4 regions of the Desulfocicer niacini genome follow, and region 1 is predicted to be linked to each of the others. Evidence: predicted binding sites of a transcription regulator. Region 1 holds the regulator's gene; each other region holds the start of a gene.

Region 1 (7,620 bases):
TTTTGGCCATGTTGCCTGCGGCATCAACTGCCTGGACAAAAATCTCTGTGCCCGGCCCCTGGAGATGACTCAGGGCAAAAAAAGACGCATGCACAAAGGGGTCTTTGAACAGACCGGAATAACCGGGGAAGTAATTATCTCCCACCCGGACACCACTTTGAACATCAGGCTCAAAGAGACGGTATACGGCAAGACCACTGCCTCCCCGTGAAATATTATGGACCTTGGTGAGCACTTCAATGCGGGGGGGGCGGGTATCAATAATAACCTTTTGCTCCTGCATGGTGAGATTGCCTCTGTTCCAGCCGTTCCAGGAGTGATCCCAGGCCTCCACGGTGATAAGGGCCTCTCCGTCCACCATGCCGTATTTCCAGGACTCCACAGGTACTGTGAGGTTTTCCGTCTGATCTCCTCCCCCCATGAAAAGGAACTGGTATCCCATGAAGGGATATTTTTTATCCAGCAGTACCTTTTTTTTATCTCCCTGGGAAATGGTGATTTTCACCTGTTTCAGGCCGGTGCCCCGGTCCCTGACGGTGGTGGATATATCATAGGATCGTTTTAGATACGCCGATGGTAATACCATTTCAATATCAGGATCTTTTTGCTCAAATTCATTAAAAAGCAACCAGCCGCAGGGAAGAAGCACGAACACAACAAATATAAAAAAAAGGAATTTCCTCATTAATAGGTCCTAATCTTTTCAGTAGGTTATCATTAAAAGATAAAAACCTGAATAAAATAGCAGCTCTGGCACAAGTTATCAAGGTCTTTTCCATTGTTGACTTTTACCCATCGGAAATATAGGTTTTAATGAATATAAAGCATAAATATTCGACCTGGTAATGTAAATGTTTGGGCAGTGCATTATATTTGCATGTTTGGGCTGCGTAGCATACTAATACAATACTATGTGAGCATACCCCAAACAGGTGAAGATGGGGTGTTGACCGAATATTTACTATAAAAAATCCGAAACCATGGTAAAACAAAACATGAATTCATTTTTGCAGCATACAGATTCCAACGAAAAACCTCCCTTTTTTCTCATATCCGGTCCCTGTGTCATTGAAAATCATGACACCACCTGTGAGGTGGCCCGGGTCCTTCAGGATCTCACAAAACGACTTGGCATCCCCCTTATCTTCAAAGCCTCCTTTGACAAGGCCAACCGCACCGCTTTTGATGCGTTTCGGGGGCCCGGCATGGACAAAGGCCTTGAAATCCTGGACAAAATAAAACAGGATCTGGGTCTAAAAATCATTTCCGACATTCATCTGCCCGAACAGGCACAACAGGCCGCCCGGGTGCTTGATTTTCTCCAGATACCAGCCTTTTTATGCCGCCAAACAGATCTTATTGTGGCGGCGGCCCGCACCGGAAAACCTGTCAACATCAAAAAAGGACAGTTCCTGGCCCCCTGGGATTGTATGAACATCATTGAAAAAGCAAAATCCGCCGGATGCCGGCAGGTGAGCATCACCGAAAGAGGCACAAGTTTTGGTTACAATAACCTGGTGGTGGATTTCCGATCCGTGGCCATTATAAAACAAATGGGGGTTCCCGTTATTTTTGATGCCACCCACAGTGTCCAATTGCCGGGGGGCAGCGGAAATGCATCTGCCGGCGAACGGCAATATGCCCCCATGCTGGCCCGGGCAGCCATGGCCGCCGGGGCCGACGGGCTTTTCATAGAAACACACCCAGATCCGGATAAAGCACTTTGCGATGGTCCCAATTCCATCCCCCTCCATGAAATGGAAACCCTCTTATCCACCCTCATTAAAATCAAAAGGGCAATGCAATGACACAGACCAACAAAATGGCTGATATCCAGCTGCTGTTACTGGATGTGGACGGAGTTTTGACCGATGGCAGTATCACCTATTCCGATACAGGGGCGGAAATCAAAACCTTTAATGTCCGCGACGGCCTTGGGTTGCGTCTGCTCATGAAAGCCGGGGTGAAGGTGGGCATCATCACCGGTAGAAAATCCGATGCCCTTGTGATGCGATGCCGGGATCTGGGAATTGAAATACTTTACCAAGGCGTTAAAAACAAATTAACGGCGTTTCAAACCATCATTGAAAAGACAGGCATCCCAGCTGCAGCCACTGCGTTCATGGGCGATGATCTGCCGGACCTTGCCGTTTATCATGCCGTGGACCATTTTATCACCGTGGCAGATGCCCCCATTGAGGTTATTTCCCTTGCCCATTACACCACCAGCGGCAAGGGCGGGCGAGGGGCCGTCCGGGAAGTGTGTGAAAAGATACTAAAGGCCAAGGGACTGTGGTTGAAAACCGTCCAGGGCTTTCTGAAATGAAATCAGGCCTGAAGGACAGAAACAGGTTTTTGTTAATACTTGCAGTCTTCATGGCATGCGTTGTGGTGGCCCTTTTGTCTTTATACGTGGTTAACCGCATCACCCAAACGGCACCGGTGATACAAAACATCGACATTGATTCCAAGACCCTTGTTTCCCTTGGTGTCATGCGCCAGACATCCACCCGAAACGGCATCAAGGAATGGAGCCTTGAAGCCGCCTCCGCCAGAATATTAAGGCAGGAGCACCTGGCCGTTCTCACCGATGTTTCAGTTCATTTCTTTCTTGCCGGGGGGGATGAAATTCATCTGACTTCCCGGGCCGGTACCCTGGACACGGAAAAGCACGACATGACATTTTCCGACACCGTGGTGGTGCGCCATCAAGAACACGTTCTTAAAACAGACCGGTTGCAATATGAGAAGAAAAGACATATAATCTACTCATTGAATCCTGTGGTTTTAACCAGTCCCCGGGCAGAAATGACAGCCAACGAACTCACCCTGGACTTAAACACCCATGTGGTCCGACTCACAGGTGATTTTAAAGGATTCTTCCAGCCCGTGGCCGAAGATTTTAATTAACATAATTTTTTGATATACCGGGCATGTCCTGACAGATACTCGTCCGTCATAAGTTCTATGATTTTGCCTTAACACCACAAATACATCATCCACTCAAAGGGCTTATAAATGATAAAAATCAAACCCTTATTTTTCACTGCGCTGGGCCTTATTACCATGTTAATGCTTCCGGAGTTCCATTGCCTGCTCCAGGCCGCAGACAAAACAACAGATGCCCGACAGGAAAAGGTTCGCATCACCTCAGACAGCATGATATTTGATGAGGCAAATTCCCAGGTGGAATTCAAAGGAAATGTGGTGGCAACCCGACTGGACGTCACCATACATGCCGATCATGTCAAGGTGATACTTTATTCCGAGGCAGAAAAAAAAGACCGGAAAACCACCGACACCACCGCACCGGGTGCTGACAATATCAAGCAGCTCATTGCCTCGGGAAATGTCCAGATGGTCCAGAATGATGGAAAAGCAACGGCGGACAAAGCCGTTTACACTCCCGAGGAGCAAACCATCATTTTAACCGGCAACGCACCCACGGTGATATCTGCCGGCAGCCGTGTAACAGGTAAAAAAATAACCCTGTACCAGGACACCCGCCGGGTGGTGGTGGAAAGTGAGGGCACAAATCGAGTGGAAGCATTCTTTAATTCCGCTGATGCAGACTCAACCTCCAAGGGACCGGGAAAAAAATAAACATGCCCGAGCTGACATTAAATCACCTGGTGAAAATTTATAAGGGAAGAACCGTTGTTAAAGATGTCAACATATGCGTGAAGCACGGTGAGGTAACAGGGCTGCTGGGTCCCAACGGAGCCGGAAAAACCACCACATTTTACATGGCAGTGGGCCTGATTAAACCGGATGAAGGCAAGGTTTTCCTTGACCGGGAAGAAATTACAGACTATCCAATGTATATGAGGGCAAGAAACGGAATCGGGTATCTTCCCCAGGAACCGTCCATATTTCGAAAACTCACCGTTAAACAAAACATTACTGCGGTACTGGAGGTCCTGCCCGATCCCCCGATAAATATTACCGGAAAGGCAGAGGGCCTAATGAAGGAGCTGGGAATTTTAAATCTGGCTGAACAGAAGGCAAGTGTACTGTCCGGTGGAGAACGTAGAAGGCTTGAAATCGCAAGGGTACTGTCCACAGACCCACTTTTTATCCTTCTGGACGAACCATTTGCCGGCATTGACCCCTTGGCTGTGGCCGACATTCAGCAGATCATTGTGCAGTTGACAAAAAAAGGCATCGGCATTTTGATTTCCGACCACAATGTGCGGGAAACTTTGTGTGTCTGCAACACCGCTTATATCATGAATGAGGGAAGTGTGATTGAATCAGGTTCCCCTGAAAAAATCACCTCAAGCAAGTTAGCACGTAAAATCTATCTGGGAGATGACTTTAAACTGTGATATGGCACTTGGACTCCAACAAAATCTAACTTTGACGCAGCAGCTGGTGATGACCCCCCAGTTGCAGCAGGCCATTAAACTGCTTCAACTGTCCCGCCTGGAACTTGCGGGCATGATACAGCAGGAAATGGAAGAAAACCCGGCCCTTGAGGAAGTGGTGGCAGAACTGCCCGAAGAGACCGAACGGACGGACAAGGAAGAAGCGTCCCCGGCCCAGGAAGAACCCATGAAAGAGGTCACCATTGATGAAAAGGTCCGCGATGACATTGACTGGGAAAGTTATATCAATGAATATAACTCCACCGGTCGCGTTCACACGGAAAGAGATCATCAAGAGGCCCCCAACTACGAGGCATTCACCAGCCAGAAAACAACCCTGGAGGCACATCTGCAATGGCAGCTTCTCATGAATGGCCCGACCCCCATGGAAGAGCAGATCGGCAGCCTGATCATTGGCAACCTTAACATTGACGGCTATCTTTGTGCTCCCCTTGAAGAAATTGCCCAGACAGGTAATTTTGAAATGGAAGCCGTTGAAACCCTTCTTAAAACCATGCAAACCTTTGATCCTCCCGGCGTGTGCGCCCGGGATCTCAAAGAAGCCCTGCTCATCCAGGTCAAACGACTGGGAATCACCAACCCCATCCTTGAACGGATTATTTCAGAGCACATCAAGAACCTTGAAAATAAAAACTACAAGAAAATTGCCAATGCCCTGAACATCTCCATTGACAATGTCATCTCCTGCGTCAATGTTATTAAATACCTGGAACCCAAGCCCGGCCGGGAATTCTCCTCGGAGGAGCCCCATTATATACTGCCGGACATTTATGTGTACAAGGACGGAGATGATTACAAGATCGTCATGAACGATGACGGACTTCCCAAGCTTAAAATCAACCGCTATTACAAGGATTCCATCTCCAACGGCACAGAAATACCCAAGGATGCCAAGGCCTATCTCCATGAAAAAATGCAGGCGGCATCTTGGCTGATAAAAAGCATCCACCAACGCCAGAAAACCATCTATGCCGTGATGGAAAGCATTATCAAGTTCCAAAGGGATTTCTTTGACAAGGGGGTTTCTTATCTTAAACCCATGATCTTAAAAGATGTTGCCGAAGACATTGAAATGCACGAATCCACCATCAGCCGTGTAACCACCAACAAGTATGCCTACACCCCCCAGGGGATGTTTGAACTGAAATATTTTTTTAACAGCTCCATCAAACGCACCAACGGTGCGGCCATGGCCTCTGAAAGTGTCAAGGAAAAAATCAGAGACCTTGTGGCGGCGGAAGATCCACAGCACCCGTTGAGCGATAAAAAACTGGCAGAATTACTGGAAAAGGACAACATTGAAATTGCCAGAAGAACCGTGGCAAAATACAGGGAAATGCTTTGCATTCTTCCATCCAGCAAACGAAAACAATTTTAGGGAGGTAACACTATGCAGACAGCCGTAACTTTCAAACGAATTGATCCTTCCGATGCTTTAAAGTCCTATGTTCAGAAAAAGATGGATCGCTTTGACAAGATGCTGGAAAGCCCCGCAGAGGCAAATGTGGTCCTTTCCGTTGAAAAAATCAGACATATTGCTGAAATAACCCTGATCTGTGATCGTATGAAACTCCATGCCAGAGAATCATCTGAAAATATGTATTCTTCCATTGATACCCTAGTGGATAAACTGCGGGGACAGATCAAAAAGAGCAAAGAAAAAAGCAGACAGCACATGTCCGGCAACAAACAAAGTATTAAAGATGAAGAAATTGCCTTTCTCAGTCCGGCTATACCAGATACTGAAGCTGCCACTCCTTCACCGGAAGTTGTTTCAGGGCCGGAGGTGGTGGTGGAATCCATCAATGTAAAACCCATGGATGTGGATGATGCAGTGGTCCAGTTCACGGCGGGAGATGATAATTTCTTTGTGTTCAGCAATGCCCGGACAGAACGCGTAAATGTAATTTATCGACGCAATGATGGAAACCTGGGACTAATACAGCCCCGCAACTAATTGTTTATATACTTCAGGTGTAACTTTACATGAAAATATCAGAGATTCTTCACAGATCAGCCATTATTGCCGATCTGAAATCAAATGACAAAAAAGGCGTACTGGAGGAACTCGCAGCTGCAGTATCCGACATGGCACATACCGACAGTCATAGTATATTAAAGGTATTGCTGGAGAGGGAGCAGCTTGGCAGTACGGGAATCGGGGGAGGGATCGGCATTCCCCACGGAAAACTCAAAGCCATTGATTCCATAGTGGTGGGATTTGGACTCAGTCGTGGCGGTGTGGATTTTGACTCCCTGGACAACAAACCGGTTCACATTTTTTTTCTACTGATTACACCGGAGAATTCCACCGGCAGCCACCTGAAAGTACTGGCACAGATTTCCCGTCTACTGAAACAAAGTGATTTCAAGGATTGTTTAATGAAATCCCAGTCCGTGGATGACATTGTTGATGTCATCCATGGTGTGGATGACGAATTCTGACAACATTGTACGATAAAAGCCGGGCAGAAGTCTTCAAACCATATCTTTTGCCCGGCCAGATCTTCATCACAGACATCACGCGGGTAAACCACCGACCCCCATTCCGGGAGAAAAGGCGTGAAAAACATAAAAATATACATTATCACCGGCCTTTCCGGCTCAGGTAAAAGCACCGTCATGGCAGCACTGGAGGATGCAGGATTTTACTGCGTTGATAACATGCCCATGGCGCTTTTGCCTAAATTTCTGGAACTGCCCGTCCAGAAAGCTTCGGCACTCAACGGATTGGCCTTTGTCATGGACATGCGGGCCAACAATTTTCTTACCCACTACACAGGTATCATGGAAGAACTTCGTGAAAGCGGATTTCATCCGGAAACCATCTTCCTGGAGACCGATGAAGACGTGCTGGTGACTCGATACAGCCAGACCCGTCGTCACCATCCGCTGGATCATGACAAAAGCCTCATCACCAGCATCCGCTCAGAAAAAGAAAAGATGCTCACCATCAGAAGTACCGCCGACCGCATCATTGACACCACAAGCCTGAATGTTCATCAGCTCAAGGCCAAAATCACACAGATGGCCCAGGAAGGCAATTCCATAAAATCCAGGATCAAAATCCATATCCTTTCCTTTGGCTTTAAATATGGGCTACCCAGGGAAGCGGACACGATTTTTGATATGCGGTTTTTGAAAAACCCCTATTTCGATCCGGATTTGAAACATCTTGACGGTGAATCTAAAGAGGTGAGAGCCTTTATACTGACCACGAAAGAAGCCGCAC
Region 2 (7,620 bases), on a different contig from region 1:
AAAACGGAGGGGAGATTGAACTAATCTTTGATCGTTCGTTAAGGGATCGACTCAAGGTAATGCTTGCCATTGATAACGGTGGGTGGTCCATGGACCCCCATATCCCAGTGGTTCAGACTCTGTTTGATTATGCAAGATCCCAATTCAAGGAGGTCAGAACCTGTTTCTTTCATAATACCATTTATGATTGTGTCTGGGATGATCCGGCCCGGTATCGGAAACCCCGGGCCATTGACGGATTTTTAAAGATGGACCCTGAAACCCGTTTCATAGTGGTGGGGGATGCCAGCATGGCACCCTATGAACTCATGGCCCGGGATGGTTCCATTCATATCCAGGAACGCAGTGGAAAGCCAAGTATAGAAAGACTTAAATTCATTGCCGATACCTTTCCCCATGCCGTGTGGCTCAATCCAGTGCCAAGCCGGATGTGGGGTTATACCCATTCCATCATGACCATTGCGTCCATTTTTCCCATGTTTGAACTTTCCTTGGACGGACTTGAAAAGGCTGTGGCGCACATGATGTCCTGAGTCGGGAATATTTTTTTGGGGGAGGCTGGGATCTCCCTGGCGATGTCGGGGCAGGCCTTCCTGATTCCGTTGATTGCCCAACGGTGTTGGGTGGCCCATGTTGTAACCAGATCCATCAAACCCAAAAACATTTGATCCTCAAATGTCAGGAAATGTGGGAGATATTATAAAGCTCCAGGGTGTTGTTCCAGATGATTTCGGAAAGTTCATGGGGATCTTTGTGGGTGATGTCTGCGATCTTATGAAGCACAGCAGCCACAAAGGCAGGTTCGTTTCTTCGGGTTTTGTTTTTCATGGGGGCCGGGGTTAGATAGGGAGCATCTGTTTCAATGAGCAGTCGATCTTCCGGGATGAGAGAAATCAGTTGCCTTAGAAGCGCCCCGCGCTGTTGAAGGGTGACAATGCCGGTGACGCCGATGTGATATCCCAGGTCAAGATACTTAAACATCTCCTCCCGGGTCCCGCTGAAACAGTGGACCACCCCCCGACGTCTCTGATTGTCCATATCTGTGAGGATTTCAAGCAGTCTCCCTCCGGAATCCCGTTCGTGGAATATCATGGGAAGTTCCAGTGCATCGGCGGCCTCAATTTGACGGATGAACCATTTCTCCTGGACATCCATGGGCGAATGCATGCGGTTGAAATCAAGTCCGGTTTCCCCCCATGCTTTTACCTTTTTATGGGTCGCAAGGGACGTAAGTTCTGCCATTACATCCTCGGAGCAATGCTTTACGTCATGGGGATGGACTCCCACGGAGGTGAAGATGTGTGGGTGTTTTTCCACCATTTTTATGGCTTTTTTAGATGTCGCAAGGTCGACACCCGCCACCATGATGGCTTTTACCCCTGCTTCCCTTGCTCTTTGAAGTGTCTCTGGAAAATCATTCTGAAAACTTATATCATCTATGTGTGCATGGCTGTCAAATAGCCGCATTCCTGTCCCCCCGTTGTGTGTATGTTTTTTTGGGATTTAATGCCTTGCCTGAAACGTCAGAACAAAGGACAAAGACTGTACAAAAAAATCTTCAAGGGATCAAGGAAAAAGTCGGATGAAAGAAGATAAGCCCGGCAGGGCAGGGGAAAATCCAGACAGGCCGGAAGAAAAGCGGGCCGGGGGAAGCCCGCTTTTCTTCATGGGTGGATTTGATGCCTACAACTCCATCCAAAAATCAACCTCTTTATGTTTTCTGTGCACAGGGTTCATGCCCGGGGATTAAACCTTATTCGGTGGTGGGTATTGCCTCATCGCCGGAGGGTAGTTCCGGTGTTCCCTGCAGCAGAGGACAATTGGGTTTGGGGAAGCAGTGGGGGCGGCCTTTTTTGGGACCATGGAATTTGCCCCTGCCTTCAAATCTTCCCATTCCTTTTCCCATGCCGTGGAACATCATGGGAACCTGCAGTTTCGGTGCGATTGCCTTAACTTGCAGTGCAAACTCAACGCCCTTGGTCATCATGATTTTCTGGGCATCTGCAAGCTCCGCTGTGAGGGAATTTAGCTGATTCCGATCCGGTGAGGTGGTTTCCATGAGAATACGGATGGCTTCGTGGTTTGATACCATGACAACGCGCTGGGGGGCTGTTTCATCAACAAATTTTTGCCGCAGATCCATTATCTGGTTTTTCTGTTCCTGGGTCAGGGCTGCCCATTGCTGCCCGGGATTGTTCATAAAGCGTGGACAGTCATTGTTGCCCCGGTTTCTTTTGCCATTGCTGATGCCGGCAAATGCGAAGCTGGTGAGGGTCATAAGGGTGACGACGATGGCTGTGAAGATCAATGCCTGCTTTTTCATGGGATATCTCCTTGTAATTATGGTTTTAAAAAATTTTTTCAATCTCTGGCATTGGTATTGCTTTATTGTTTCCAATGCCAATGAAGAGCTAAAGTTGAGTCGTTATCTTACGGGAAAAAATATTTTTTCTTCTGGTGATTGTTAAAGCAAATGGCGTGCCAGGTTTGTTTTTTTTGTTCCAGAAGGCTTGAAAAAATAAAAATTGATTAACATCTAAAGATGTCGTGCCAGGTGTGTCAATGGGGCCGAGTCTGTTTTGTTGCCTTGTTATAAGTGTTTGTATTTAATTAAAAAGAGAAGCGGGGCGGACGGTGTCGAAAACTTGATTTCGTCCAAATCGGTCCATGGTGGTCCAATACCCAAAACATGGAACATACATCGAAGGACCCTCGGTTGGCTCTGGGGGGGGTAAATTAAATCCATTTGGATACTTATTACCCATTTTAATATATCCAATAGCGTAAAAAATATCCAATTTACCCGCGGATGAACAATCGGAGGCTTGGAGTTTGGTCGCAAGCGCTGCCATTCTGGGCTGGGGTCTGGCTTGTGTTACTGATACTTTTGTTGAAATATGCCTTGGAACATAGATAGTTATCAAAAACACAATAACGCAAACCAGCTCCTGTTGGGCCTTCAATTGCGCTGGGTGCCAGATAATATGATTCAGTCCAGGGCCTGATCATTGAGTAACAGGAAGGAATGATGTTAAAATTAAAAAAAATAAAGGGGGTGCCCGGACTTTCCCCTCTGGTGATCATCGGTATATTTGCCATACTGGTTCCTATTTTTGTATTGATGACCATTGACAATATCCGGGAGCAGAACGGCAGGATAAAGGAAAAGCTCACCGGGAAGGGGCTGCTGTTGATCCGGGCCTTTGAGGCGGGTACCAGAACCGGAATGATCACCACCCGGTGGGGGGGGAAGCGCGTGCAGCGCCTGCTTGCCGAAACGGCGGAGCAGCCGGAGATCGAATACATGATGATCACCGACCGCAGGGGCCTTATCCTTGCCCACAGCGATGAGAATCAAGTGGGAAAGCGTTATGAAGGGATGCCCGACATGGTATTTGAACAAGGGCTTTCTCCGCTGTTTCATCGGGAGGTTATTTCCCCCGGGGGAGTGAAGGTTTTTGAGGTGTATAAGGAGTTTACCCCGGCTCGGAGACACTTTAGATCGGAAAAGCATCCCCCGCCCCCGGGATGCGCCTTTGATGTAAAGGGGAATGCCTGGCGGTGCCCGCCTTCGCCATCCATGGATGATGTCCGGAAACAACATGCTTCCCGGTCTCCTGATAAAGATTGGTTTCAATCCCATTTTTCACCGGATGACGGTGGGGCGGACAGCCGTGAGCAGGTGATCTTTGCGGCCATAAACATGAAGGAAATTGAGCAGATCAAGCAACGAGCGGTGACCCATGCGATTTTCATGGGGTGCCTGTTTCTTGCGTTGGGAGTGGTGGGGGTGGTGTGTGTGGTGGCACTGCAGGGATACCGATCCGCCAGAAGTTCCCTTTCCAGGATCAAGGCGTTTTCCGATGATGTCATCGCTAACATGCCGGCAGGGCTTATAACCGTGAACATAGAAATGGAAATCACTTCCAGTAATGGGGCTGCCCTGGAAATTCTGGGCTATGAAAAACATACTTCTCCCATGCGCCTGCCTCCTGAGATGAAAGCCCTGGTGGACAAGATCAAGGGATCTCCTCCCAAGGTGGCCGGGGAGATTGGCTGCACCGTTCATGGAGATCATCAGCTGCTGCTGGACGTTACTGTGTCATCCATTTTAAGTGAAGGGGAAAATTTATCGGGTTATCTGTTTCTTTTTCATGATTTAACACAGTTTAAAGCCATGAAGGACGAAGTGGACCGGAACCGCCGTCTTGCCGCGGTGGGAAAACTTGCCGCCGGCGTGGCCCATGAAATCAGAAATCCCTTGAGTTCCATAAAGGGCTTCGCCACCTGGTTTCTTGAACGTTATGAACAGATTCCCGAAGACCGGGAGGTGGCAGGCATCATGATACAGGAGGTGGAGCGTCTGAACCGGGCTGTAACCCAGCTCCTGGAATTTGCCAGGCCCATGCCGGTGGTTAAAAAACGGGTGAAGCTTTCTGACATAATTGATCATTCTCTGCGTCTGATTGCACCGGATGTGAAAAAACAGCAGATTCAGCTGAAAACTTGTCTTGACACAGGTGTGGTATGGCTGCACACCGATCCAGACAGGCTCAATCAGATTTTGTTGAATCTTTATTTGAATGCCCTCCAGGCCATGGAGACCATGGGCCGTCTTTGTGTCACGGTGACGGATGGTCGTCAACGGGGGGCCGTTGTCATTGAGGTGGCAGATACCGGACGGGGTATCCCCCAGGGGGATGTGGATAAAATTTTTGATCCCTATTTTACTACCCGATCCGATGGTACCGGCCTGGGCCTTGCCATGGTATATCGTTCACTGGAGGCCCTTGGCGGGGCTATCCGGGTGGAAAGCACACCCGGTTCCGGTACACGTTTTTTTATTGAGCTGCATGATGTTATATAACAATGGCGTCGACGGTCCGGGGCTGGATCGGATAGCCGTTGGGGGTTGCATAAGTTCATTTTCATGCTTTGTTGTGTCCGCCAGGACATGTGGGTTATACGAAATAGGGGCTTGATCACAACATGGGCCACCCGTAACAATTGATGGGCCAACGGGGTCAGGTTTGTGTTATTGTGATTTTGCCCATCGCATGTGTTTAAAGGCTACTTTAAACAAAAACGCCAATAACGTAAGCCTGACTACTCCCTAAAATGGCCCATGTTGTGGTCAAGCCCCGAAATGACAATAATTAATTTAAAATGTTTTTACGGTAAACACAGGGAATAAAGGCAGATATGAAAGAAAAAAAACGGGTACTGGTGGTGGATGATGATGCCGGGCACAGAAGCATGCTAAAAACCCTTCTCACCGGGTGGGGATACGACATTGCCCTGGCCGATGACGGTATGACAGGGGTGCAGATTGTCCAGGAGGAAACCTTTGACATTGTGCTCATGGACATGCGCATGGTCAAAATGTCGGGCATGGAGGCCCTTGGGGCCATTCACCGCCATAACCCCTCCCTGCCGGTGGTGATCATGACGGCCTATTCATCGGTGGAAACGGCGGTGGATGCCCTGAAACAGGGGGCCTGGGATTACCTGACCAAGCCCCTGGATTTTGAAAAATTAAAATTGACCATGGCCCGGATACTGGAAACCATTTACCTGAAACAGGAAAATGAGAGCCTGAAACAGCGTTTGGGAAAGGGGTTTCAGCGGGAGCGAATCATTGGGCGCAGTCCTGCCATGACTGCTTTGCTTGACACCGTTGAGATGGTGGCCTCTTCCGATGCCAGTATTCTTATCACAGGCCCGTCCGGCACCGGCAAGGAACTCATTGCCGGGGCAGTTCATTATAACAGTCCCAGAAAAAATGCCCCTTTTGTGCGTATTAACTGCGCAGCCATAACGGAAAGCCTACTGGAATCTGAGCTATTCGGTCATGAGCGTGGAGCCTTTACCGGGGCGGAACGTCAGCGAAAGGGCAAGTTCCGGGAGGCCCACGGAGGCAGTATTCTGCTCGATGAAATCGGTGAGATGAACCTTGCCATGCAGGTGAAGCTTTTGCGGGTTCTCCAGGAAAAGGAAGTCACCCCTGTGGGAGGAGATAAAAGTATCAAGGTGGATGTCCGGGTGATCGCCGCCACCAACAGGGACCCGGAACAAATGGTGGCCGATGGAACTTTTAGAGAGGATCTTTTTTTCAGGCTTAATGTGGTGGCTCTGTCCATTCCACCCTTGAGTGAACGTCAGGAGGACGTACCCGATCTGGCCCTATATTTTCTGCAGCGGTTTTCTGAAAAAAATCATCGGGATATCACAGGGTTTACCCCTGAGGCCATGGATGCCATGATCCGTTATGCCTGGCCGGGCAATGTAAGGGAGCTTATGAACTGTGTGGAACGTTGTGTGGTACTTGCCCGGTCTCAATATATCACCCTGGCCGATCTTCCCTTTGCCCCGGTGGATGAGGGTAAAACCGGAGAAGTTGGGCAAGCCGATATTTCAAGCGTCAGAGATATCCCCCTTTCGGAAGTGGAGCGAGAAGCCGTTCTGCAGACCCTGGACTCAGCGCAGGGAAACCGTAGTGAAGCCGCAAGGAGGCTGGGGATCACCAGAAAAACCCTGTTGAAAAAACTCAAGCAGTATGGACGGGCATAAGCTGAATTCAGTTGCTACATGAGCTGCTTTGGGAGCTGTAAATATATTCCTTCCATAAAATATGTTGCGATACATTGACAGGGAGGATTGAGTTCTCTAAGATATACTGACGTTACATGAGATCGGTATGTATAGTTTTAATGGATGGGGGATATAAAATAGAGGGGAAATCATCATGGCATCCAGGAAAAATAAAAGAGCGGTTGAACGGTTTGAACTTGAAATTCCGGTTCAACTGAAATTTGTGGGGGGGGAAACTGCTTCCCGGGGGACCATGAATCTTCGCAGCAAGGACATATCTTCCATTGGTGCTTTGGTTGATCCCAGTCCCGGTTTGGCAGTGGGAACGGTTATGGAACTTAATCTTGATATTCCGCTGGGATATCTGGGAGGGGTGGGAGGACGTCGTGCCCGGGTGTCGGTGCAGGGAAAAGTGGTGCGATGTAATGAAAGGGGGGCCGCTTTTTCCTTCCAGGGTGAAGCGGATTTCGCATATGAGACAGAAAAAGAAGAAAGCTGCCCCCTCCGCAATGTTCAGCTGACCCCCCGGGAACGGGAAATCCTGGAACAGATTGCCCACGGGGCTTCCAACCGCCAGATTGCCGAGGGGCTTTACATCAGCACACACACAGTAAAAACCCATCTGCACAATATTTTCCAGAAAATTGATGTCACCGGAAGGCTCCAGGCAGCCCTGTGGGCCGCTAAACATCTTCCCATGGAAACCGCTCCATCCATTTAAAGCAGTCGGGTGTCAGCCCCTGATTATCGTCTGTCCGGCCAGATGTTTTCCGACATTTCCGATAATTTATATTTCTGAATTTTACCGCTGGCGGTCATGGGATAGCCTTCCACAAAGGTGACATACCGGGGAATTTTGTGCCGGCTGATATTGCCCCTGCAGAAATCCTTTACATCGCTTTCTTCAATATCCACATCTTTTTTGCGAATGATAAAGGCTCCCACCTCTTCGCCATACTTCTGGCTGGGAACAGCAGCCACCTGAATGTCCTGGACCCCCTCCATGCGGTAAAGAAATTCTTCAATTTC
Region 3 (7,620 bases), on a different contig from region 1:
ATCATAAAAAGGCCGTTGGCCGCCGATGGATTCCCCATGGATTGTTCCTGGATGATGGCCAGCATCACCGGGGTGGTGGAAAGGATGCTGAATCCGGTGAGGCAAAGGAATATGGCTTTGACAGCCCCGGTGGTGATGATGAACAGAAAAAGACTTGCCGGTGCCAGCAGAACAGCGGCACAGAGAATTTTCTTTCTTCCCAGGGTGTCACTTAAAATACCTGCACTTAATACTCCGGCAACCCCAAAGGCCTCGTACAGGGCAAGGGCGCTGCCGGCAAGCCAGAGATTTCCGGTCTGTCGTTCTATGAACACAGGAAGAAACACCCCCATGGCAGAGTGCATGAAGGCCCTGGCTGTGAGAATACCGGCAAGGGGAAAAAGCACATGTCCGATGTCCCTGGTGGTGGCAAAAATAGATGTTTTTCTGGGGGAATTGTCGTTGTCCATGTCCAGGGGGGCAAGTTTAATATAGAGCATCACCGATGTTATCAGGGCAAAAATCATCATGGGGTAAAATCCGGCAAGTCCTCCCATGGATACTACCCCAACGGCAATGAGGGGGCCTGACATGCGTGCGGCCTCCCCCCCTGTCATGTAAAAACTCATGCCCCGACCCTTTTTGTTGCCCGATACCCTGGCAATAACGCCGGGGGCCGGTACATGGTAGAACGCCACACTGATACCTGACACAAAAAACATCACCAGCAGCATCCAGTAGGAAGATGCCATGCCAATGAGGCACATGGGGATGGCAGTCAAGCTGGGGGCCAGAATAATGGCCCATCGGGCAAGACCCCTGCGGTCGGCCAGAGCACCTATGAAAGGGTTCATCAGGGCCGGTATCTGCATGACGGTGGATAATAATCCCGCCTGGGACAGAGAGATGGAAAGCTTTTCAATGATCAGGGGCAGTACCGGGGCCAGAAAGCTTGTGTAGATATCATGGATGAAATGGGAAAAGGAGAGTAGCAGAACGTGCTGGGTATGAAATTTATTGTCATGGGGTGCCATGGAGAAGGGGTCCTTATGAAGATGCATGCATCCCCGGGAAAGTCGGTTATAGGGGCCGGGCTTGGGCTTATGGGCGTTATTCCCAGAAAAATTCGGAAGTTTGGTCATAAGATGGGCCATGCCGGGGAGGGGCCAGGCTTGCGTTATTGATACTTTTACTTAAATTGTTTTTTTTAACATAGGCTGTTGATAAAAGCACAATAACATAAGCCTGATCCCATTTGTCCGCCAATTGAGACAGGTGGCCCATTTTCGGCATGCATGGGGTCGGACCCATAACGCCCATAAGACAAGCTTGACCCCGTTTTTACAGGCTGCTAAATATCATAATAAAGGAAAAATTCATGGGGATGGGGCCGGCTGTTCAGCGGTGTTACCTCGTTTTCCCGTTTGTAATTAATCCATTTTTCAATGACATCTTTGGTAAAAACATCCCCTTTGAGTAGAAAATCGTGGTCTGCTTCCAAGGCATCCAGGGCTTCTCCCAGGGAACCTGGCGCCGAGGCCATTTCCGCCAGCTCCTCCGGGGGCAGGTCATAGATGTTTTTATCCATGGGATCACCGGGATCAATCTTGTTTTGAATACCGTCCAGCATAGCCATGGTCATGGCGGAAAAGGCAAGATATCCGTTGCAGGAGGGGTCCGGGGTTCTGAATTCAATGCGTTTGGCCGCAGGAGCGCTGGAGTACATGGGAATCCGGATGGAGGCGCTGCGGTTTCTGCTGGAGTAGGCAAGGTTGATAGGGGCTTCAAAGCCGGGTACCAGGCGTTTATACGAGTTGGTGGTGGGGTTGGTGATGGCACAAAGGGCTTTGCAGTGTTTGATGATCCCTCCGATGGCCCACAGGGCTTCCTGGGAAACACCGGCATACTTGTTGCCGGCAAACAGAGGCTTTCCTTCCTTCCAGATGCTCAGATGGGTGTGCATGCCTGTTCCGTTGTCCTCAAAGAGGGGTTTGGGCATGAAAGTGACGGTGTGATCATATTTTGCGGCAACATTTTTAAGCACATACTTAAACCAGGCAAGGGTATCTCCCATATTTAGAAGGGTGCTGTATTTAAGGTCGATTTCCGACTGACCCGCCGTGGCCACCTCGTGGTGCTGGCATTCCATTTCAATGCCCATGTCTTCCAGGGTGAGCATCATTTCCGTTCGCATGTCCTGGTATTTATCTGCGGGGGGAAGCGGAAAGTACCCCTGTTTGTGGCGGATTTTGTATCCGGTGTTGGGAATTTCTTCCCGGCCGGAATTCCAGATGCCCTCATCGGAATCAATTTCATAAAAAGCCGCATTGTTTTCCGAGGCAAATCGGATATTGTTGAAAATAAAAAATTCCGGTTCCGGTCCCACAAAGATGGTATCTCCGATGCCGGTGCTTTTAATGTATTGTTCGGTTTTGCGGGCAATATAGCGGGGGTCACGGCTGTAGGGTTCGCCGGTGATGGGGTCTTTTATGTCCCCTAAAAGTACCAGGGTGGGTTCTTCAAAAAAGGGGTCTATTTTTGCCGTTGAGGGGTCCGGCACCACCACCATGTCGCTGTTGTCAATGTTTTGCCATGCCCGCATACTGGATCCGTCAAATCCGAATCCATCTTCAAATGAGGATTCCGTGACCTCACATGCCGGTACGGTGAAATGCTGCCAGGTGCCGGGGAAATCCATGTATCGGATATCAATAACCCTGATCTTCTCATCCTTTATTCTGGAAATAATCTGTTCCGGTGTCATTTTCATCTCCTTGCGATGATGGGTCTTGACAACACCACCGGCGCCTTCGGGTTTATACTGGGTCAGTAAGGTCGGGCTTTTACGATGGTGTTTTGATCAATTCCCAATAAAGGTATTGTTACAGTGCCTCGGTGCCGCGTTCTCCGGTTCGGACCCGGATAACCTGGTCAACGGGAAGCACAAAAATTTTGCCGTCACCTATTTTTCCGGTGTTGGCGGCTTTGCAGATGGTTTCCACCACCTCCTCTGCCCGTTCCTTGTCCACAAGAATTTCAATTTTAATTTTGGGGACAAAATCCACCACATATTCGGCCCCCCGGTAAATTTCCTTGTGGCCTTTCTGGCGGCCATAGCCTTTGACCTCGGAGATGGTCATTCCCTGAATACCAATTTCATTCAGGGATTCTTTTACATCATCCAGTTTAAAGGGCTTGATAATAGCTTCTATTTTCTTCATTGGTATCTCCTTTTTTGGGATCTTGTCCTGTGCCGGCCTTTGCGGGGCGTTCAACGGGGTTCTTTTTCAAGAATAATTTGTGGCAGTGCATTGAGGATGGCAAGTCTTGTGGCTTCCACATCCGGGGGGTCTGATAGTTTCTCATTTTGCAGGGTCTTGACATAAAATATATCCACCACCTGATCCACCTTGGTGGCTGCCATGGCAATTCTCACATCAATGCCCTGGAGGTAAAGGACATGGGTAATGGCAAACAAAAGGCCAGGAAAATCATAGGTGAATACTTCAATTATGGTGAAAAAACTGGAGGTCTCATTGTCGATCTCCACCCGGTTAGGTCTGGCAGTCTGACCCGATGAAAGGGTCAGCGTTTCAGGCAGTTTCTTTTTTAATCGATCAAGAAAGCAGTCGTCCGCAATGGCAAGGTGCAGGTCTTTTTCTGCTTTTTCCCATTTTTCCGTTTCAAAGAGTCGATCCCGGGGGGGCATTACCTTGAAAATATCAAGGGCCGTATTGTCACCCCAGGCATAGGCCTGGGAACCCACGATGTTGAGACCGTTCAGGAAAAACACACCAGCCAGTTTGAAGAAAAACCCCGGGGTGTCTTTTCCGCAGATGGCAATGGTTCGGATGTCGGTGTCGGGTTCTTTCTTAACCGTCCACAAAAAATCATTATTACCGAGTTTTTTATGAAGGTCAAGGTGTTCAATGATTTCTTCCGGGGGCACGTAGAGCAGATATCTGTGGGCCATGGAATCCAGGGCCCGGGTCAGCTCTGTTTCATCCCATGAGGGTTTCCTGAGTGCCAGTACATCTGTTTTTTTCTTTTGTATGATTTTTACGGCTTTCCGGGAGGCCAGCTCACCTTTTTTCAGGATGCCAAGAATTTTCAGAAACAGTTCTTTGAGTAAATTTTCCGTCCAGTCGTTCCAGGCTTTGGGGCCGGTGGCCCGGGAATCGGCCACGGTGAGAAGGTATAGCATCCGCAGTCGCCCCACCCGGTTGATACGCTTGGCGCAAAGAATAATGGTTTCCTCGTCACTGATATCCCGGCGGGTGGCGGCCTTGATGAGAAACAAGTGATTTTCAATGAGAAAGCAGATTTCATCAATGTTTGCCTGGGTATAGCCAGATCTTTTGAGAATCTTTGCGGCAATTTCGGCTCCCCGGAGGGAGTGTTCCAGGGCCGGATCTCCTTTTCCGATGTCGTGGAGCAGGGCCGCCATCAAAAGGTTTTTTCGGTTTCGAACCTCTTTGTGGATGGCGTGGTAAAATGCACTTTTGTCGTCGCCTTCGGTATCTTTTTTAAGGCCGTTGATTTCCTGTACACATCGAATGGAGTGCTTGTCCACGGGAAAAAGATGGTACTGATTGTATTGAATTTTGTGCAGAAGCCGGGAAAACTCCGGAATGAATTTCACCAGAAGGCCGGTGCTTAGCATGACGTTGAGTACATTGAATTCCCAGAAGGATGTGGCAAGTATTTTCTCAAAGTCTTTGACGTGGGAGGGATTTTTTCGGAATTTATCGTCCACCAGATGAACAAATTCCCCAACGATTCGTCTGGACTCAATGGAAAGGGGGGTTTTTGATCTACCGCTTTCCACAAATATTTTCAACAGCAGTCGGGGATCTCTGGGGATGTCACTGATGGATGAAAATTCCAGACGTCGGCGCTGAATTTGAATTCCCCGGGTGTGGGTGGAGCGGGCGGGAAAAGAGAAGCGTTTTCCCCGTTTGTCCAGTAAGATGGTTTCAGTGACCCGCTGGTTTGTCTCTTTTAAAAAATCCATCCGGGCGTGGAGTTCGCCCATGAAGTTTTCCACTGCCTGGTGACGGTATTTGCCTTTAAATCCAAGCAGTTTTGCTAACTCTACCTGGTGTTCAAAATGAAGCTGATCACATTTTCTGCCGGTGATGTAATGGAGCCGATTGCGGATGCTCCAGATAAAAGCCAGGGCTTCTTCAAGGGTTTCATATTCTTCGTGGGATAAAAAACCATTGCGTTCCAGATCCCTTCTGCAGCGAATATCTGCCTTGATGCGTGCATACCATAGCAGGGTGTGGTAGTCCCTTAACCCGCCGTGGCCGGATTTAAGATTGGGCTCCAGCAGGTAGGTGGAATCGCCAAAATCCCGATGGCGTTGTCTGCCGTTGTCAATGAGGCGGTTAAGGCTTTTTTCCTGGTATCGGGCGGACAGTTTTTTTCGAAATTGCTCTCTGAGTTTAAAATAGATGGGGGATGACCCGCAGATAAACCGCACATCGAGCATGGTGGTGAGGATATCAAACTGCTTCCAGGCCATGGAAAGACACTCTTTAATTGTCCTGATGGCGTATCCGGTTTCAAGGTGGATGTCCCACAGGGGGTATAAAATTTCTTTTACAAGCTGTTCTGTCTCCCGGGGTACTTTTTTTTCAAACAGCAGTAGCAGGTCCACATCGGAATGGACGCATTGCTCCTGGCGACCATATCCACCCAATGCCACCAGGACCACGGGATTGCCCTGGAACGTCATGGCGGCTGCAGCTTTGCTTTTTCCAAGGGCGGACTGAAAATATTCATCCAGAATTCTGGAAAAGGATTCCAGAAACCGGGGTTCTTTCTGGTTTAGGAAATTTTTAATCAGTTGATCCCGGTTCTGGATCAGTATGCTGGCGTCTGTCTTGTTTTTCATGGCGTCCGCTGCTCTGTAATGGTTTTTCGGTTAGTGATTTGTCATGCAAAGAAGGTGCCACTGAGATATATGGTGACGATGACGCGGGCATTCAGGGGTTTGAACCATGGGACAGCAGAATTTTATTGCAAATTTGTCATGCATTTTTCGTGGTAAATTGCAAAATTGTGCTGTGGATATGCCGGGCAATAACGATTGAATCGTTGCCTGGACAACCCTGTCTGATGGCAGATAGACAGGACGGTGGGTGGTGCACAAAAAAAAGCCGGGAAAATGGGAATGCGCCCAAAATATCTGCCCTCCCCGACATTCTCTTAGGAGGTGGCCTCCATTGTGACTAAACCCAAGTTTTCCGCGTTGATGTTATGACGACGTGGATTTCATGTGTTGCGTGACAGGGCAGTTCATGAAGTTTTTATATGGATGGGAACAGTGAATGTTCTGGTAATTATTTTTTGTCGTTCTCCAGTTTTTCCGGTTCTTTGTCTTCGGTCTCCACTTCTTTTGTGGCTTTTTTAAAATTTTTAATGCCCTTTCCAATGCCAGAACCGATTTCTGGAAGTTTCCCTGCACCAAAAATAATAAGAATGATCACAAGGATAATTATCAGCTCCGGCATACCAATTCCACCAATCATAGCGCACTCCTGTATCTGATGTGCCTCATCAGATTCTATGTGAAAACGAAAAAACAGTAAAAAGACTTTTTGTGACAGGTATTCACAAGCACTCTCCTGGAAGCCTGTAAATATAGCAAAATAAAATCATAACGTATAACAAAAATTTATAGCATCCGGAGTGTTCGGTGTCAATCATTTAAAGAACTTGGGAGGGGGGGCATAATATCTGGTCCTTCCTGAGAAGGGGGCTGCTTAACTTTTTTGACCTCATGGGCAGCCAACTGTCACGGGTGGCCCATGTTGTGACCACGCCCATTATGATAAAGGGCAGATGTGATGCTCCCACAGCAAATAGACAATAAAATCCTTGAGTGCCATTGAAAGATGCTTTATCCTGCCACAAAATATGACCATAAACCAATCAGACAATAAACACACAGACCCATAACCCCACGAATCCACACCAGGAGTTCCCATGACACCCAACAGAGAAAAGAAATTGCAGTTTTCAGGCGCCCATAAATATGTCCTTGATCCCGAACTTGCCGGCATCGTGAATATTTCCATGGCCCTGGAAATGCCCCTGCTCCTTAAAGGCGAACCCGGCACCGGTAAAACCATGCTGGCCCACGCCATTGCAGAGAGCCTTGGCATGCCCCTCATGGTTCTTAATGTAAAATCAAGCATGAAACTCATTGAAGCCCTTTATCAGTACGATACTCTCACCCGACTTAATGACAGCCGGTTCGGAGATTCCAAGCGGGATGTGAGCGACATTGACGCCTACATTAAAATGGGGAAGATCGGCCAGGCATTCATGGCAGAAAAGCGAACTGTGCTGCTCATAGACGAGATCGACAAGGCCGACACCGATTTCCAGGACGACATGCTGGACGTGCTGGATCAGATGCAGTTTGATATCATAGAAACTGACCGCACTGTCCAGGCCCGGCACCGGCCGGTGATCATCATTACCTCCAATGCCAAGAAAGATCTGTCAGATCCTTTTCTGGGCCGGTGCAATTTCCATCACATTGCCTTTCCAGATCCTAAAATGATGCGCAAAATTATATCTGTTCATTTTCCGGACATTGATACCACCCTGGCAGAACATGCCATTTCG
Region 4 (7,620 bases), on a different contig from region 1:
CATATAAATGTCATATTCAAGTAGCTAAAATTTCAAAATGCAACTTTATTTTGTTCGTGTCGGGGTTGTTATTGTAATAAAAAAACGATGGTCAAGCCCATTGACCGGGCAGAGCAGGTTGTGAAATCAATCAAGATTGAAACGGTACCGATAGCATAATTGATATTTCTTCTTGCATACCAGAATAAGATGCACATGCAACTGTGTTGTGCTTGAAATCAACACTGCATCAGTATAATCATAGATAATACGGAGCCTCAAATAAACCTTTACGCCTTCTTCCACCTCAACATCGCTTTCTCCTCCATTGAGGAAGAACAACGCCTCGAAGTCATCCGGCGCTGTTACTGGCCACTTTTGGATCTGATAGACAGGCATAAATTCCCCATTGGCATTGAAGCGTCAGCCTACACCCTGGAAGTGATCAATGGTCTTGATCCACAATGGATAGCTGTTTTACGCAAGCTCTGTGATCAGGGTCTGGTCGAGTTCATCGGCAGCGGCTATGCTCAGATTATTGGCACACTGGTTCCTGGACGGGTCAATGTGGCCAATCTGCGCATTGGTAATAGGGTATATGAACATCTCCTCGGGTTTCGACCCAGAATTGTGCTGGTAAATGAGCAGGCTTTTTCAGCCGGGCTTATATCCCATTATCTGAATGCCGGATACCAGGCAATAATCATGGAATGGAATAACCCGGCCCGGTTTCATCCGGAATGGGATCCACGATGGCGGTATTTACCTCAAGTGGCTGTTGGTCAATACAACGAAGAAATAGCACTTGTTTGGAATAAGTCCATTTCATTTCAGAAATTTCAGCGTTATGCTCATGGTGAAATGGAGTTGGATGAGTATATTGGGTACCTGGAGCAACATCTCTGCCAGGAGCACCGGGCCTTTCCCTTTTATGGTAATGATGTCGAAATTTTCGATTTCCGCCCAGGTCGTTTTTTTACCGAGGCTGGAATGCATCAGGACGGCGAGTGGAAACGTATTGATAAACTGTTTGCACGGCTGTCCAGTGATGAGCGTTTTCAGTGTGTGCCGGTTAGTGCTGTACTTAAATTGATGAATCAGCCCCATGCTGGCAACCGTCTGTCCCTTGAATCCTCTCAGCATCCTATTCCTGTAAAAAAGCAGGAAAAATACAACATCACCCGCTGGGCTGTGACAGGCACCCATGACCTGAAGATCAATACGGACTGCTGGAAAATTTTTAATAAGCTGATGGGGACAGCGGCAGACGAAGATAAATGGAAAGAGCTTTGCTACTTGTGGAGTAGTGATTTTCGCACACATATCACGCCCAAACGCTTAAACGCTTTCCATGAAAGACTGGAGAAGTTTAAGGCAAGCGTCGTGATCAGTAACAGTGTTTCCTCCCAGGGGATTCCTTTCAAAAAAACATTATCTGAGGTTTGCGTCACCACCGCAACCAATGGCCGGATTATTACTCTGGAAAATCATCATATCAAGCTTGAACTCAATTGTCGTCGGGGGCTGGCTGTTCAAGCCCTTCTCTTTAAGCAAATATGCTCAAAGCCGTTATGCGTGACTCTGCCCCACGGATATTATGACGATATAAGTATGGGGGCTGACTTTTACAGCGGTAATCTCATTCTGGAAACCCCCGGTAAACCCAAAATTACCGACCTGGAACCGCTCGAACCGGTGATTGAAAAGAATGAAAATGGAGTCGTCACTGTTTCAGGTATAATAAAGACCCCTGTGGGAAACATAATCAAACGTATTGTGGTTGACAATAATCAGGAAGGGGAGACATGCGTTATAATTTCCTATCAAATTCAATGGAAAAACAGGCCAATGGGGTCATTACGACTGGGAGTCATCACGTTGAATCCGGAAGCGTTTGATCCAGAGACATTATACTATGCCACACATAATGGCGGATTTGATCTGGAAAAATTTGCTCTGAGTGGTACGACTGTAAACCATGGTGTACCGGCATCTTTTCTGGTTTCGGCTAATGCCGCCTTGGGGGTAACAGGGGGGCTGGTCATTCTCGGAGATCAGAGCAAACAAATTCATATTGAAATTGATAAAACCAATAGTGCTGCCATCGGCATGATTACACATCGCCCAGTATCCCCCAATTATTTTTTCCGTCATATGTTTTCTCTGATGGAAATGGACGAGACAAGTGACAGGTACTATTTGGATCGTGAAGATAGCGCTAATGTCGACTTTGAATTTACAATAACAGCCAGGAAAGGTTCCTGTGATTAGTTGTTTGACACCATTTCTATTAAATCTTTTGCCGAAAGCCAGGACGAATTAATATCACTGGAATAGATAAAATTCTCAGCCATGGGTATACAATCGGTCATTGTACTGCTTTTGCATTCTGGGTGATTGGGTAAAACGATATAAAAATTTTTTGTCTTTACAGTACGTCGTCCTTCTTCCTCATTGATAAGCACTTCATGTATTTTCTCTCCCGCCCTGATGCCTATTTCACGTTGTTCACACCCCGGGGCAATCGCGTTGGCAAGGTCAGTGATGCGCATACTGGGAATTTGTGGAATGAAAATTTCACCGCCTTGCATGGCTTTCAGTCCATTTAAGACAAGTTCCACTGCCTGTTCAAGGGAGATCCAGAATCGTGTCATGCGTTTGTCGGTTATGGTAATATAGCCTTGGCTTTTTTGTCTCCGAAAGAGAGGGATCACACTTCCCCGGGAACCCAGCACATTTCCATACCTTACAAGACTAAAACGAGTGGGGCGATTACCTGAATAGGCATTGGCATGAATGAACAGTTTGTCCGAGCAGAGTTTGGTTGCCCCGTAAAGATTAACTGGGTTCACAGCCTTATCTGTACTCAAGGCCATGACATGGGGGACTTTGTTATCAAGGGCTGCTTCAATGATGTTTGTTGCCCCGAGAATGTTTGTTTTGACCGCCTCAAAGGGATTGTATTCGCAGGCTGGCACCTGCTTCATGGCCGCCGCATGGATAATTACATCAGCTTCCCGACAGGCTTCCTTTAGCCGATCTTTGTCCCTGACGTCCCCGATAAAAAAACGTAACCTGTTGTCTGGTATTTCTTCCTGAAGGTGAAATTGTTTTAATTCATCCCTGCTGTAAATTCTGATGGCATGAGGGTTGTGATTTGCCAGAGCCGTTTTTATAAATGCTTTGCCAAATGATCCGGTTCCACCTGTGAGAAGTATGGTCTTATTGTTCAGTGAAAAAATATCCGTTGCATGTGAACTCATTGGGGGCCTCATATTATGAAAAGCAACTAAAATTATTATATGAATTTTTGGTATCCTTTAAACGTATTTTATAGTCTTTAAGACCATTCCCCACTTTTGAAAATTTTCTTTAATCACAGTGTAAAATACTTTGAGGTTCAAAATATAAGGATGCCAAATCCTGCTAATGCAATAATGATGCTTAATCATGTCACAAAACAAAAATTGTGCAAATGTTTTTTTAATTTTTTGAAAAACAACATGTAATAAATAACTGGTTTGTTTGCAACTTCTTTCGGTTCAAATTGATTCTTACTGCTAAGTATAGGAAAATGAAATGTACCCTCTTCTTGAAATGATGCTCAGTGATATGGAAAAAGCCCCAACCTTGTATCAACCAACGCAATTTTGGAAACATGGCGTACAGAGCATACTGGATGATTTACGTTGCCATGGGGTTGAAAATTTCCGATCTTTGAACAGTGTGCTAAATTTTTTTGCTCCTAAATACGCGTTTCCGGATTATTATCAAAACACTGAAGCATATCTTCAGCAAAACAAACAATTCGTTGAAGATCGATTAGGGTATCGTTGGGGAGTTGCTGCAGAACAGTTTTTTTCAGGCCAACTACAGGCTCTTAGTGATTATAGAGTATATTTGGCGACATCAAAGGATAATCATCCTTATTTAGATAAAATAAGTGAAAGTGAGGTTGGGGCACCAGTGGAGCAATTCGTTTTTGAGGGAAGATATTTCAGCCGCTCTTTACTTAACTACCTGCTGGGAATTAATTATTTAAAAAGTTGCTTTGATCTTGAAAAAATAAACACCGTTCTTGAAATTGGAGGTGGTTATGGAACCCTCGGTGAAATTTTGCTGGGGGATGCGCGTAATCATTGTTTTTATATAAATGTTGACATTCCACCAACCAGTTTTGTGTCCACATTTTATTTAAAAAAACTATTTGGTGAAAACAATATTGGGGATTATTCAAGACTTAGAGATGAAAAAGGGTTGGATATTGGAGATTTGGCAGGCAGGTACAAAGGAATTGTAATTTGTCCTTGGCAATTTCCTAAGATTAGAGGTTCTGTTGATTTGTTTGTTAATTTTATTTCTTTTCAGGAGATGGAGCCCGAGGTGGTAGAAAATTATTTTATTCATGTGGATCGTCTATGCTCCAAATATATACTTCTGCGCAACCTAAGGGAAGGGAAGCCAACGGCTGAAAGAGAGGGTGGGCTGGGTGTAAAAATGCCGATTTTGGGGGATGATTATGATAGCCTTTTACCAAATTATCGATTGGTTGGGACAAACACAATTCCTTATGCTTATAAGACAGAGGATGGTTTTCATTCCGAACTGAGGGTTTACCAGAAAAAATAGACAACTCTTAAAAAAATAATTTAAGTTTTAACTGACAAGTGCCGAAATGTTGTTTAATGGAAAAAGAGAAATCGGGCAAAGGGAGGTGACCTGAAACATCGCCCATAGAAATTTCCATAAAATATTTATCTACTGGCAGGGAAGCCGGTAAAAACGAAATCAAAATTCACGGAGGAATTAAACATGGCACTTACAATTAACAGTAATATTACTTCTTTGAACGCACAAAGAAATTTAAACAATACCACTAATTCCCTTACCAAATCAATGGAAAGACTTTCATCTGGTCTTCGCATCAACAGCGCAAAAGACGACGCAGCAGGGCTCTCCATTGCCAATCGGATGACTTCCCAGGTACGAGGACTGGACCAGGCAGCTCGAAACGCCAATGACGGCATTTCTATGGCACAGACCGCAGAAGGAGCCATGCAGGAGGTAAGTAGCAACCTTCAGCGAATTCGTGAGCTGGCCGTACAGGCAGCAAGTGATTCCAACTCCGCAACTGATAGAGCGGCACTCAATGATGAGGTTACACAGTTGGTGGCAGAGATTAACCGAGTTGCTGAAACAACCACCTTTAATGGTACAAGTTTGCTGGATGGTTCTTTTGGAAGTAAAAATATCCAGGTGGGTGCTAACAATGGCGAAACCATTAGTATTTCAATGGTCAGTGTAAAAGCTGACTCACTTGGTGTGGGGTCGAATTCAAGTTACACAACTTCGGTTTCTGGTGCAGCAGTAACCGATGAATTGGCTGCTGGAGATTTAACAATTAATGGCTATGAGATCGGTGCTACCACTTCCGATGGTGTGTCATACACATCCGGTGCAGCAAGTGCAATCGCTGTAGCAAATGCAATTAATGCGCGAACTGGTGATACTGGTGTAACTGCTTCAATAGAAATAGCTACTGTTGAAGGAACTACATTGACTGCGGCTGATGATGCCATTGTAGCTGGAGATGTGCTGATTAATGGAGTTGACATTGGAGCTATTTCAGCAGCGGGATCAGGTGCAGCCATTGATCGTGGAGCAGATGTTGCCGCAGCCATTAATGCTATTTCAGATCAAACAGGGGTGACTGCAACATTTGATACTGAAACGGGTGCAGTCGATTTGGCTTCGATAGACGGTCGTAATATTACTGTAACTTTTGATTCTGCAAATGGTGTTTCGGGTGGAACAACAGGCATAACAGGTACTACTAGTGGGACATCAGTCACTTATTCTTCTGTAAATTTATCATCAAGCTCATCAGCGGGTATCACTATTGGTGGAAATAATGAAGATAATGCTGGTTTAGACGACTCAACTGGTTTCACAGAAGCCACAGCCACAGCGGGGGCAGGTGTTTCTTCCCTTGATCTGACCACCGCGTCTGGTGCAAATGATGCTATAGACATAGTGGATGCAGCCTTGGCAAATATTGATAGCGCCCGAGGTGATTTGGGAGCCATCCAGAATCGATTTGAATCTACCATATCCAACCTGCAAAATGTATCTGAAAATGTATCAGCTGCTCGATCACGAATTATGGATGCCGATTTTGCGGCAGAAACAGCAGCCATGACCAAGGCTCAGGTAATGCAGCAAGCCGGTACCGCCATGCTGGCCCAGGCCAATCAGCTGCCGCAGTCAGCACTCAGCCTGCTCCAGTAACTGCGTTATCTACTAAAATTTTTAATGGCAGATAATATTTAAAAAGATAGTTGTGTGCTAAGCAATAAAAAGGCCCCGGATTCATTTACGGGGCCTTTTTGTCTTTGATAGATAGATTTATAGGATCAGTTTTGAATTTTGTGCTTTACCGTTATCTTGTTCTATTCATTTTGTAAAAATTAAAATCGGCACATGCCTCTTGAGTCAGAGTCATGAGAAATTGTTTTGCTTTTTTTTTATTATTTTATAAACTTCCAGAGCTGCCTTCAACTGGCCATTTTCCCGATAGCAATCCCCAATTTTTTTCAAAAGGTTAATGTTATCCGGTAAAACCGTAGCCGCCTGCTCATAGGCCATGATGGCATCAGTGAATTCTCCTTCCGTTTGCAGCCTATCACCCAATTGTTCCCATATAACTACATGGGATGAATCTAACTCCACGGCTTTGTTCAGGTACTCAATTCCACTGGTAAAATCGTTAACACTAAAAAAAACTTCAGCTGCAGTTGCAAATTGATTGGGGTTTTCGGGGGAGTATTTAAAAGCAATCTCTAAATTGTATACAGCTCCATCCAAATCTTTTTGTGTAAAAAGAAGGATACTGTACATATGATAAAAATTAGCAATTATTTTATCTTCAAGAGTCGTGATAAGGTTTTTATTGTTATCGAATTCTGTGAGCCATACCAATAAGAGATCTTCAATCTTGTAGAGCGTATTTGTTTCTTTAGCGATTTCTATCATATTTAAATCACTTGCAGCCAATTTTTTGACTTCCAGTGCCAGTTGGGTGTGATTCCCGCAATGGCGAATACCTTTGAAAAGCATTTTTCTTGTTAGATGGGTATGGGATTCAATTTTATATTGATTGGATATATTAAGGTATTGAGTTCCCATTTTTTGACGAAAGTTATCCATAAGATTTATTGATAAAGAATCTCCAAGCCTTGAAAAATAAAATTCACTTTCTTTAAATCTGGATTGTGTGGATGCAATGGCACCTTTATAGAAAAAAAGTTCAGAATGATCAGGAGAAATAACCTCCAGACGTTTAAGTATGTGTTGTGCAAGAACGTACTTGTTATTTTCAAAATAATGTTTTGCTAATTTAAGCAGATTGTTTTCTGTATTTACTTGTTGTTGGATAGACTCTTGAAGAGATGTTTCTTTAAGTCTAAAATCAATAATATATTTCAACTCCTTTTTGAAAAGCGATAGTATTTCATTGCGTGCTGAATTCAAATTAATAAGTCTGTCCAGATTTCGGATAAAATTTGAAATAAAATTTCCTGCTCCCTTCCCAAGAGAGGATTTTACCTCATGTAGTTTCCTTTCACTCTCCTTTACGTCCGC

Evidence for each region. The regulator sigma-54, encoded in region 1, starts transcription at its own class of promoters, with help from an activator protein. The targets are predictions, from matches to a motif close to TNTGGCACANTTTCTGCTNT.
Region 2: ACYQ2M_RS04490 (Spy/CpxP family protein refolding chaperone) is a predicted target of sigma-54. The motif match lies at 2,467-2,486, and genes of this name have one in related genera.
Region 3: glnD ([protein-PII] uridylyltransferase) is a predicted target of sigma-54. The motif match lies at 5,921-5,940, and genes of this name have one in related genera.
Region 4: pseB (UDP-N-acetylglucosamine 4,6-dehydratase (inverting)) is a predicted target of sigma-54. The motif match lies at 3,437-3,456, and genes of this name have one in related genera.

Annotation. Positions count from the first base shown of each region.
Region 1 covers NZ_BAAHYK010000022.1:14,901-22,520, forward strand. The annotation lists gene ACYQ2M_RS13155 (M23 family metallopeptidase) at 1-685, opposite strand, end outside; gene kdsA (3-deoxy-8-phosphooctulonate synthase) at 996-1,808, shown strand; gene ACYQ2M_RS13165 (KdsC family phosphatase) at 1,805-2,326, shown strand; gene lptC (LPS export ABC transporter periplasmic protein LptC) at 2,356-2,910, shown strand; gene ACYQ2M_RS13175 (LptA/OstA family protein) at 3,019-3,603, shown strand; gene lptB (LPS export ABC transporter ATP-binding protein) at 3,606-4,328, shown strand; gene rpoN (RNA polymerase factor sigma-54) at 4,330-5,766, shown strand; gene hpf (ribosome hibernation-promoting factor, HPF/YfiA family) at 5,779-6,345, shown strand; gene ACYQ2M_RS13195 (PTS sugar transporter subunit IIA) at 6,375-6,833, shown strand; gene rapZ (RNase adapter RapZ) at 6,951-7,620, shown strand, end outside.
Region 2 covers NZ_BAAHYK010000006.1:81,123-88,742, reverse strand. The annotation lists gene ACYQ2M_RS04505 (vWA domain-containing protein) at 1-533, shown strand, start outside; gene ACYQ2M_RS04500 (TatD family hydrolase) at 679-1,467, opposite strand; gene ACYQ2M_RS04495 (hypothetical protein) at 1,583-1,750, shown strand; gene ACYQ2M_RS04490 (Spy/CpxP family protein refolding chaperone) at 1,754-2,323, opposite strand; gene ACYQ2M_RS04485 (ATP-binding protein) at 3,026-4,867, shown strand; gene ACYQ2M_RS04480 (sigma-54-dependent transcriptional regulator) at 5,203-6,570, shown strand; gene ACYQ2M_RS04475 (LuxR C-terminal-related transcriptional regulator) at 6,746-7,312, shown strand; gene ACYQ2M_RS04470 (AMP-binding protein) at 7,336-7,620, opposite strand, start outside.
Region 3 covers NZ_BAAHYK010000006.1:89,802-97,421, reverse strand. The annotation lists gene ACYQ2M_RS04535 (MFS transporter) at 1-1,013, opposite strand, end outside; gene glnA (type I glutamate--ammonia ligase) at 1,331-2,743, opposite strand; gene ACYQ2M_RS04525 (P-II family nitrogen regulator) at 2,862-3,200, opposite strand; gene glnD ([protein-PII] uridylyltransferase) at 3,251-5,878, opposite strand; gene tatA (twin-arginine translocase TatA/TatE family subunit) at 6,327-6,515, opposite strand; gene ACYQ2M_RS04510 (AAA family ATPase) at 6,973-7,620, shown strand, end outside.
Region 4 covers NZ_BAAHYK010000023.1:90,250-97,869, reverse strand. The annotation lists gene ACYQ2M_RS13900 (hypothetical protein) at 127-378, opposite strand; gene ACYQ2M_RS13895 (hypothetical protein) at 358-2,250, shown strand; gene pseB (UDP-N-acetylglucosamine 4,6-dehydratase (inverting)) at 2,247-3,242, opposite strand; gene ACYQ2M_RS13885 (putative sugar O-methyltransferase) at 3,559-4,608, shown strand; gene ACYQ2M_RS13880 (flagellin) at 4,792-6,267, shown strand; gene ACYQ2M_RS13875 (6-hydroxymethylpterin diphosphokinase MptE-like protein) at 6,478-7,620, opposite strand, start outside.